3 regions of the Cupriavidus sp. 2KB_3 genome follow, and region 3 is predicted to be linked to each of the others. Evidence: riboswitches for the same ligand, from Rfam matches in the RefSeq annotation. Region 3 holds a riboswitch; each other region holds the start of a gene.
What was found. Region 3 has a riboswitch for cobalamin ahead of AB4120_RS13165 (TonB-dependent receptor plug domain-containing protein). Riboswitches for the same ligand answer to the same signal wherever they lie in the genome.
Positions count from the first base shown of each region.

Region 1: it holds a riboswitch for cobalamin, as region 3 does, so the genes downstream of both, AB4120_RS03345 (TonB-dependent receptor) here and AB4120_RS13165 (TonB-dependent receptor plug domain-containing protein) in region 3, are expected to answer to the same signal.
Region 2: it holds a riboswitch for cobalamin, as region 3 does, so the genes downstream of both, AB4120_RS11640 (HoxN/HupN/NixA family nickel/cobalt transporter) here and AB4120_RS13165 (TonB-dependent receptor plug domain-containing protein) in region 3, are expected to answer to the same signal.

Region 1 is NZ_JBFRHD010000003.1:312-3,672, reverse strand. Features, by position in the region: gene AB4120_RS03350 (GH36-type glycosyl hydrolase domain-containing protein) at 1-941, shown strand, start outside; cobalamin riboswitch at 983-1,225, shown strand; gene AB4120_RS03345 (TonB-dependent receptor) at 1,370-3,361, shown strand, end outside.
Region 2 is NZ_JBFRHD010000009.1:40,009-43,369, forward strand. Features, by position in the region: gene AB4120_RS11630 (lysylphosphatidylglycerol synthase domain-containing protein) at 1-175, opposite strand, end outside; gene clsB (cardiolipin synthase ClsB) at 172-1,422, opposite strand; cobalamin riboswitch at 1,629-1,885, shown strand; gene AB4120_RS11640 (HoxN/HupN/NixA family nickel/cobalt transporter) at 1,921-3,057, shown strand; gene AB4120_RS11645 (T6SS immunity protein Tli4 family protein) at 3,054-3,361, opposite strand, start outside.
Region 3 is NZ_JBFRHD010000010.1:143,816-147,176, reverse strand. Features, by position in the region: gene AB4120_RS13165 (TonB-dependent receptor plug domain-containing protein) at 1-1,248, opposite strand, end outside; cobalamin riboswitch at 1,327-1,590, opposite strand; gene AB4120_RS13160 (hypothetical protein) at 1,792-2,127, shown strand; gene AB4120_RS13155 (cell division protein ZapA) at 2,124-2,462, shown strand; gene AB4120_RS13150 (hypothetical protein) at 2,560-2,757, shown strand; RNA gene ssrS (6S RNA) at 2,785-3,000, shown strand; gene AB4120_RS13140 (EVE domain-containing protein) at 3,112-3,361, shown strand, end outside.

The DNA of each region.
Region 1 (3,361 bases), on a different contig from region 3:
GAAAGGGCGAGAGCGTCTGGCTGGGATGGTTCCTCGCCCGCACCCTCGCGCTATTCGCCCCGCTGGCGGATTCGCGCGATGCCGTCCGTGCCGCCCGCTGGCGCGCCCATGGCCTGGCGCTGCGCGAGGCGCTGGAGCAGCATGGCTGGGATGGGGCATGGTACCGCCGGGCCACCTACGATGACGGCACGCTGCTGGGCTCGGCGTACAGCGAGGCCTGCCAGATCGATGCCATCGCCCAGTCCTGGTCCGTGCTGTCTGGCGTGGGCGACCCTGCCCGGAGCGCGATGGCGATGGCGTCGCTCGACAACCTCTTGGTCCGCCGCAAGGAAGGGCTTGTGCTGCTGTTCTCGCCGCCGTTCGACGGGGGCGTGGATGACCCCGGTTATCTCAGGGCTTACCCGCCTGGTGTCCGGGAGAACGGCGGCCAGTACAGTCACGCCGCGATGTGGAGCGTGCTGGCCTTCGCGGAACTGGGTGACGCGGACACTGCCGTCGAACTGTTCTCGATGCTCAACCCCATCCACCACGCGCTGACGCCGGCGGCGGTCGATCGCTACAAGGTGGAGCCCTATGTGGTCGCCGCGGATGTCTATTCGGTGGCGCCTCACGTTGGCCGTGGCGGCTGGACGTGGTACACCGGCGCGGCGGGATGGATGCAGCGGGCAGGCATCGAAGGTATCCTCGGCATCCGGCGGGAAGGCGCCTGGCTGCTTGTCGCCCCCCGGATTCCCGGAAGCTGGCCGGGGTTCCAGGCTACCATCGCCCTCGGTGTCGCCCTCGGTGTCGCCCATTACGATATTCGCGTCGAGCGGCGGGGCGCCGGCGATACGGTGTGTACCGCGATGCTTGATGACCTGCCCATCCCCTGTGTCAACGGCGCGGTGCGCGTGCGTGTGGAGGACGGGGAGCATCGTCTGGTTCTTCGCCTCGCTGCCTAACCCCCGGTTACGAGTAGAATGCGCACCGCGGCACTTTCTCAGTGCCGACCGTGATTGCAGGTGCCCGCGATTTTCGTGGGTTAAACGGGAAACAGGTGCGTCGCCCAGCCGCGACCAAGCCTGTGCTGCCCCCGCAACGGTAAGCAGGTTCGAGAATCTGTCATGCCGGTCCATCGGATCGGCGGCCACTGCGCCCGTCTCATGGCGTGGGAAGGCGACGGATTCCCGGGAGCACGTGCTCCCCGCCTGTCAGCCCGGATACCGGCCTGTTGTCATCATCGAAATCCTTTGCACGGGCGGGGTCGTCCGGCTTTACGATGAAATACAACTTGCTCGCGCATTCCGCTGGCCGCCCGCGCTCGGCCCAGACTTCGTCACGTTCCGCACGGGGGCGTCGGCCGCGTGTCCTGGCTGCGTCGCTCGGTGCCATGGCCGGCCTGAATCTTCCCTGTGCGTTCGCACAGGACACCTCCGAATCGCATGACAGGTCTCTGCCGCCGGTGGTCGTCAGCGACGCCGCCTATCCCGGCATGGCGCTCTCGAAACCCGAGTACACGGGCAGCCGCATGGGTCTGACGCCGCTGGAGACACCAGCCAGCGTAGAAGTGCTCAGCGGCGAGACCATTCGCGCGCGGGGCGACCAGAGCGTGCGCGAGGCCGTCACCCGGGCGACCGGCATCACCGGCAATCCATCCCCGGGCAACGGCGGCACCGCGCTCAGCGCGCGCGGCTTCGCCGGCCAGGGCTCGGTCATGCAACTGCTGGACGGCACGCGCATGTATGTGGCCTCCGGCACGGTGACCTTCCCGTTCGATACGTGGTCGGTAGATCGCATCGAGGTGCTGCGCGGTCCCGCATCGGTCATGTATGGCGAGGGGGCGATCGGTGGCGTCGTCAACGTGGTGCAGAAGAAGCCGATCCGCGGCCCCATCGAGAACGAACTCCAGATCACGGGCGGCACGGAGAAGACCGCGCGCGTGGCCTTCGACAGTGGCGGCAAGGTCAACGACAACCTGTCGTACCGTTTTGCCACGGCCTACAACCGGACGGCTGGCTGGGTGGATCGGGGCGATGCCAACAACCTGATGGTGTCGGCGTCCGTCCGGCTGGACGTGAATCCGGACTTCAACCTGACGCTGTCCTATGACGACGGCAGCCAGCATCCGCAGCAATACCTCGGCACGCCACTGGTCAACGGCAGCCTGGACCGCTCGCTGCGCAAGAAGAACTACAACGTGGGCGACGCCGAGATCAGCTATCGCGACCGCTGGACGCGGCTGAATGCCGAATGGACGCCGAATGACCGCGTCACCGTGCGCAACCAGTTCTATTACCTGACCAGCCACCGTCATTGGCGAGACAGCGAGACCTACAGCTACCTGCCGGCCACCGGGCAGGTGCGCCGCACGGACTATCTGGAAATCCTGCACGACCAGGAGCAGGTGGGCAACCGCGCCGACATGACGGTGCGCAGCAAGCTGTTCGGGCTCGATAACACCACCACGGTCGGCGTCGACGTCAACAAGATCAACTTCACCCACTCGAACAACTCGCCCTACGGCGGTGCATCCACGGTACCGGCGCGCGATTTCGATCCGGGCCTGTTCTTCAGCCCGCCGGGCATCGTCACGTCGCCGCGCTTCCGCAGCAACACCACGCAGTACGCGCTGTTCGGCGAGCACCGCATCGCCTTCACGCCGCAGTGGTCGGTCATCGGCGGCGTGCGTTTCGACCATGCCGACCTGACGCGCACCGATCTCCTGGCCGGCTCGGCCTGGGACAAGACCTTCGCCAATACCACATGGCGCGTGGGCACTGTCTACCAGTTCACCCCGAGCCTGGCCGTTTATGCCCAGTACGCCACGGCCACCGACCCGTTAGGCGCGCTGGTCACCACCTCCGACGCCCAGCGCAATTTCAACCTCGCCACCGGCAAGCAGGCGGAAGTGGGCGTGAAGCAGGCGTTCTGGGGTAATCGCGGCGAATGGACCTTCGCGGCCTACGAGATTCGCAAGAACGACCTGCTCTCGCGCGATCCGGCTAACCCGACGATCACCCAGCAGGTGGGCGAGCAGTCGTCGCGCGGGCTGGAGGCATCGGCAAGCGTGGAAGTGCTGCGCGGGTTGCGGCTCGACATCAACGGCACCGTGCTGCGCGCGCGCTATGACGACTTCAACGAATCGGTGGGCGGCGTGCTGGTCTCCCGTGCCGGCAACGTGCCGACCAGCGTGCCGCAGCAGGCCGCCAACGCCTGGCTGACGTGGAACATTATCCCGCAGTGGACGTTCGGCGCGGGCCTGCGCTATGTCGGCGGGCGTTACGCAGACACGGCCAACCGCGTGCGCGTGCCGAGCTATACGACGGTCGATACGGCCCTGTCGTGGCGCGTCTCGAAGCAGGCGGCGCTGACGCTGCGCGTC
Region 2 (3,361 bases), on a different contig from region 3:
CGGGCAGCAGCGTGCGGGCATCGTAGCCCTTCAGCCCCTGCCACACCTTGGCCCAGTCGATGCCGCCCAGCGCGCGGAAGATCAGCACGGCCACCAGCACGACGAACGCCACACCGGCCACGCGTTTGACGGCTTTCCAGGGGATGCGCCGGCGCGCCTTGGCGATCATCGTCATGGGCAGTCCTGTTCGCGCGGGGGCGTGGGCACACCGCTTTGCCAGCCGGACGGCGGCGCGTCCAGCGTCGGCGTGAGCAGCTTCGGCGTATGGGCCGGCAGCCATCCCGCCCAGGCCGGGAAACGCCGCAGCGCGTGGAAGACCAGTGCCGTGGCCAGGCCCTGCCAGCGCGGGCGCGCGCCGTCTGGCGTGGCGGGCACTTCCTGGCAGCTGCTTTCCATGCGCGTGCGCAGGTTTTGCTTCAGTGCGGCGGCAAAGGCCGCGTCGCGGATGATGAGGTTGGCTTCGAGGTTCAGGAACAGGCTCAGCGGATCGAGATTGCTCGATCCGACCGTCGCCCAGTCGTCATCGACCACGGCAACCTTGCCATGCAAGGGCCGCTCGCAGTACTCGAAGATGCGCACGCCGGACTCGCGCAGGTGGGCGTAGAGCATGTCCACGGTGCGCTTGACCCACATCATGTCCGGGTTGCCCTGGACGATCAGCTGCACGTCCACGCCGCGCCGGGCGGCATCGCAGATCGCCTGGAGCAAGCGGTAACCGGGCAGGAAATAGGCGTTGGCGATGATCAGCTCGCGCTCCGCGCCACGGATGGCCAGCAGGTATTGGCGCTCGATGTCGCGGCGGTGCCGGTCGTTGTCGCGCGTGACGAGGAGCGCGGCACCGGGGCCGGCCAGCGCGCCAGCCTCGCGCATCCGGCGTGCCGGGCGCTGGGGCGGCGCCTTCGGGCCCGGTGAGTCGGCGTGGATGGCATCCAGCAGGAACACGTGGATCTCGCGTGCGGCGGGGCCGCGTACTTCGACCGCGTAGTCCTGCTTGGCCAGCGGGCCGGAATCGATCAGGTGCTGTACCGAGACGTTGATGCCGCCCACGAAGGCCACGCTGGCATCCACGGCAACGAGCTTGCGATGCAGGCGCCGGAACAGGTTGGTACGCATGCCGACCAGCCGCCGGCGCGGCGAGAAGAGACGGACAACCACGCCCGCCTCGACCAGCCCGGCCAGGAATTCTGGCGACAGATCGGCCGAGCCGAAGCCGTCGACAGTCAACGCCACGCTGACCCCCCGGCGCGCCGCCGCGATCAGCGCGTCGCGCAGCGGCTGGCCGACCTCATCATCGAACAGGATGAAGGTCTCCAGCAGCACGCTTTGCTGCGCGCCTGCGATGGCCGCCAGTACCCGCGGGAAGTATTCCTCCCCGTTTTCGAGTAGGCGGAACTGGTTTCCGGTTGTCCATGTGGGGCCCATCACAGGCACCAAGCACGAACGGTGCCCGCCGCCGCCAGCCCGCGCCGAGGCTTGCCAGACAAGGCTTCAGCACCCGAAAGTGGCCAGAACGTTGCAGCGATTACCGGGCGCGCCTACCTGCCGCTGCAATTTGGGCGCAGCAGGGGACGTCACTTTCCATGTGGCGCGCCAACCCGTAGAATCCGCGCCTGCGGCACAGGCTTTGCGTGCCGCGAGCGATTGCAGGTGCCCGCGCCTGGCGTGGGTTAAACGGGAAACAGGTGCGCCGTGGTCCGGGAGATCCGCCCGATGGCAAAGCCTGTGCTGCCCCCGCAACGGTCAGCAGGTCAGGAATCGCCATGCCGGTCCACGGACCGGCAGTCACTGCGCCACGCCGCCACGGCAGGCGCGGGAAGGCGGCGAAACCGGGGAGCCAGCCTCCCGCCCTGCAAGCCCGGATACCGGCCTGTGGTCATCATCGTCACCCCTGTTGCACGGGCGGGGTCGCCCGGCTTATCGATGACACACCATCCGCCTGCGCATTCCCATGGCCGCTCGCGCCCGGCCGCCGTCACCGGGCTGCGCGCCTTTGCCGCCTTTCTCGCTTTCCTCGCCAGCATTTTCGATGACCAGCCCGCCGACAGCCGGCGCAAGGTCACCGCGCTCTATGCGTTCCTGATCCTCGCCAACGTCGTGGCCTGGCTGTGGGCCTGGATCGCGTTCCGCCACCAGCCGGTACTCATGGCGTCGGCAGTGCTGGCCTATACGCTGGGGCTGCGCCACGCCGTGGATGCCGACCACATCGCGGCCATCGACAACGTCACGCGCAAGCTGATGCAGGAGGGTCGCTATCCGATCTCCGTGGGCTTCTTCTTCTCGCTGGGGCATTCGTCGGTGGTGACACTGATGTCCATCGGGGTCGCCTTCGCCGCCGTGTTCCTGCAATCTCACTTCGGTGAGATGCAGGACGTTGGCGGGCTGATCGGCACCAGCGTCTCGGCCACGTTCCTGTTCCTGCTGGCCTTCTTCAACCTGTTGATCCTGCGCTCGGTGTGGCGCGCCTTCCGCAAGGTTCGGCGCGGCGGCACCCTCGCCGCCCAGGACCTGGACCTGATGCTGTCCGGCCACGGCGTGGTGGCGCGGCTGTTCCGCCCGTTGTTCCGCATGACCTCGCGTAGCTGGCACCTGTATCCGATGGGCTTCCTGTTCGGCATCGGCTTCGACACCGCCACCGAGGTGGCGCTGTTCGGCATCGCAGCCGGGCAGGCGGCGCAGGGCATCTCGTACTGGAGCGTGATGGTCTTCCCGGTGCTGTTCACGGTCGGCATGTCGCTGGTCGATACCACCGACGGCGTGCTGATGCTGCGCGCCTATGGCTGGGCCTTCACGCGCCCGATCCGCAAGCTGTACTACAACATGACCATCACGCTGGTCTCGATCCTCGTGGCCGTGGTGATCGGCGGCATCCAGGCGCTGTCACTGATCGCCCGCAAACTGGAGCTGACCGGCCAGCCTTGGGAATGGATCACCGGCATCGGCGAGCAGTTCGGCATGCTCGGCTACGTGATCATCGGCGTGTTCGTGGTGAGCTGGCTGGTCTCCATGGCGGTGTATCGGATCAAGGGGTATGACAAGATCGACGTGAAGGTTGGCTAGAAGGCATTCGGGCGGGGGCGGAGGGTTTTCGATACAGCGTCCCAGAGGGCCAGTGCCTGGGCTTCGGTGAAAGCGGCCGGCGTTGAGGGGAGATTGCGCATCGTCAGCGCAAAATAGGGCGTGTCCGGACTGCCATCCGTCGCGCCGATCTCCAGCCGGAACAGATGTTCCTGCTCCCCTTCCGCGCGCGTCGGCCGAACGATCAGCCATTCCTCGGCCAGCTCCATCGGCAGCTTGACGACACCCTTTCGCAGCGTGCGCCACCCGTCCGGCGCGCCCGTCGCCGCGTCAATACCGTCTCGCT
Region 3 (3,361 bases):
ATGGTCGTTGCGCGCGTTCAGCTGCAGCTGGTGGCGACCGATCTTGCCTTCGTAGCCGCCGTAGACCGAGAACACATTGCGCGTGGGCGCGTTGTAGGCGCTGGACGACAGTTCCTGCTGGAGGTAGTCGGTGCCGAACAGCAGCGTGTGGTCAGGCGTCAGCGCGTACTCGTTCTGCCAGTTGAACTGGCGGGAACGGGTGCTGAACAGGCTGTCGAACAGGCCGTTCTTGGTGGTCTCGGCGCGGTCCTCGCTCTGGGCGACCTTGAAATGGGTGCGCCAGTCGGGCAGCACCTTGCCGTTGACGAAGGCGGACAGCGTGTACAGCTCGCTATCCATGCGCAGGTCGTCGGTCGGCTTGCCGCTGGTGCTGTCGTACGACAGCTGGCTGTTGGAGTAGTACGCGGCCACGCCGGCGTCCCAGTCCTGGCTGAACTTGTGCTTCACCTGGCCGGAGACGCTCTTGTTCTCGTACGGGTTGTCGGCCGGGTTCGGGCCGATACCCTGCCGGGCGCGCGTGGGGTTGTCGCGATTCCATGCCGCGGCGTCGATCGACGAATAGCCGTCGGTCTTGAAGATCGAGCCGGTGACGTTGAACGAGGTATCGCCCACCTGCCCGCCATAGCCAACGGTGCCCTGGCGCGTGTTGTTGCTGCCGTACTCCACCGAAGCATTGGCCGCCGGGGCCTGGCCGGCGCCGCTCTTGGTGAAAATCTGCACCACGCCGCCGATGGCGTCGGAGCCATACAGGGCCGAGACGTTGCCGCGCACCACCTCGATATGGTCGATCTGGTCCGGCAGGATATTGGCGAGCTGCGCGGTGCCGCCGCTGGCGCCGGCAATGCGCACGCCATCCACCAGGATCAGCACCTGGTTGGAATTGGCGCCGCGCATGAATAGCGTGGTGTTGGCGCCCATGCCGCCCGTGGTGGCAAATTCCACGCCCGCCTGGCCGCGCAGCAGCGAGCGCAGGTCCGGCGACTGGGCATTGACGATGTCTTCCTGGGTGACCACCGTGGTGTGCGGCAGCGCCTCGGTCACGGCCTGCGCGGTGCGCGAGGCGGTGACGACCACCGGGGCGAGCGTCTGGCCAGGGGCGGCGCCGCCCGCATCCGGCGCGGCTTGCGCGTGGACCATGGCGGGCGAGAAAGCGGACGAGAAAACGGCGATGGCCGCCAGGATGGCGGGCACGAGTGGGCGGACCGGCGGCTGTGTCGCGGCGGTCGGCCTGTGGAGCGAGGAACGCATGTTGCTGGATGGATGGAAGCACGGCCGGGCCCGTTCCCCCGCGGGCCATATGGCGAAGTGGCGCGCCGCCGTGTGGAGCGGTGCGCCCGCGTTCAGGCCGGTATCCGGGCTGACGACATCAGGCCGGCCGCCTTCCCGATCGGTGGATCCCCGTCAAATGGCGGGGTGGATCAGTGGCATGCTGGCAGGCCCTTGCGCGGCGCATGGCGCGTGCGCGGTCGCTTACCGTTGCGGGGGCAGCACAGGTTGGCCCAGTGCGCGGCGCGCCCCGGACTCCCTGTTTCCCGTTGAACTGCGGCCCTGTGGGCAGGGTCGCGAGCACCTGGAACGTGCGCGAGTGTAGGCAGTTTCACCGGGGCCGTCAATCTGGCCGACGTGGTGCGGAACCGTCCACTCCGGCACCGTTTGCCCGCACGTTGCGTGACGATCGATGCAACTTCCGGGCGACGCTACAGTCAGAAACGTCTCGTTGACGACGTGGCCGATCCGGCATCGGCTAGAATCCCGAAACCTGACCCACAATCCATCGGACAGACAGGCACTATGCTCAACGAACTCGAACAACTGGCCGCCAAGATCGGGCGCGTGCTGCATCACGCAGACACCCTGGCGGCGGAAAACCAGCGGCTGCGCGCGGAGATCGACCGCCTGCGGGCCGAGGCGAGCCAGTTGCGCACGGACCGCGAAGCCATGGCGGCCGACCGCGAACTGCTCAATATCAAGATCGAGGAAGCCCAGCTGCGCATCCAGTCGATCCTGGACAAGCTGCCCACGGCCAGCGATGCGCGCCAGCTCGATTTGCTGGGTGAAGGCGCCCCGGCCACCGGCACCGACCCCGACGCCAGCGGCGCGCACCCCGCCCCCGGAGAACACGCATGAGCAACAAGCAAGTCGAAGTGAACATCGCGGGGCAGCCCTACCGCTTCGCCATCGCGCCGGATAATGAAGCCGCGCTGCTGGAAGCCGTGGCGCTGGTGGACAACCAGATGAACAAGCTCAAGGGCAACGTCTCCGCCAAGGGCGTGGAGCGCGTGGCCGTGATGGCCGCCATCAGCATTGCCTCGGACCTGCTGGCCATGCGCCGCAAGCAGGAAGAGGACGGGCAGATTCCCGTGGACGCCGTGCGGGCCCGCATCCGCGAGCTGAACGAGCGCGCCGACGAGGCACTGCGGCAGTACGCGCACGTGGGCACCGACCCGCGCGCGCAGGGCTGAAATTGAATAGGCCGAATCTGGCCGGACTTGAAATCACACCGCCTCGGCCGCACATGACAGCGATGTGAAGCCGATGGCGCAATGTCGGATTTGCCCGATGTCCGGTGTTGAAAATGTAACGATGCAACATGCCGAACTTGGTATGCCAGACGACGCGGTGTATAGTGTAGCCAGACTGCACAACGCCTCAACGGTGCAGCATATTGGTCAGGTTATCGCGCCCGGCCGCCGTTTTCATCCCATCCTGTTTCGAAACGGCAAACGTCTGACAACACCCAAGCTGCTCGCAGCGTAAGGTGAATATAAAGTCAGACGTTTGACAGTTTCCCTGCCTGGTTCGTGAGGGTCATAACTCCTTGAACCGATATGCATTGCATGGTGCGGGATTATGTCGTGTGGGCGAGCGCGTCACCGCATTCATAGTCTGGGTTCGCCTGGACTCCCTGAGTGGGTGATGTACCCAAAATACGACTTCCGCAGCCACTCTGAACCTCACTTGGGTTCAGGATGCCGACCCAGCGGCCGAGGCGGGGACCCCTCAGAAGGCGGTGGTTTTTAGAACCACCGCCTTTTTTCTTGATCGACGGACACTGGTATCGTGACGCCACCCGCCGCCAAACCGGGCCAACGCGCCCCCCAGTACTGGCTGATGAAGTCCGAGCCGGACGAAGCCAGCATCGACGATCTTGCCACGCGCGGCACGCTGCCATGGACTGGCGTGCGCAACTACCAGGCGCGCAACTTCATGCGCGACCAGATGCGCATCGGCGATGGCGTGCTGTTCTACCACTCCTCCTGCCCCGAGCCCGGCATCGCCGGACTGGCCGAGGTCTGCTCCCAGCCCTACCCCGATCCCACGCAGTTCGATCCCAAGAGCGATTACTACGACAAGGCCTCGA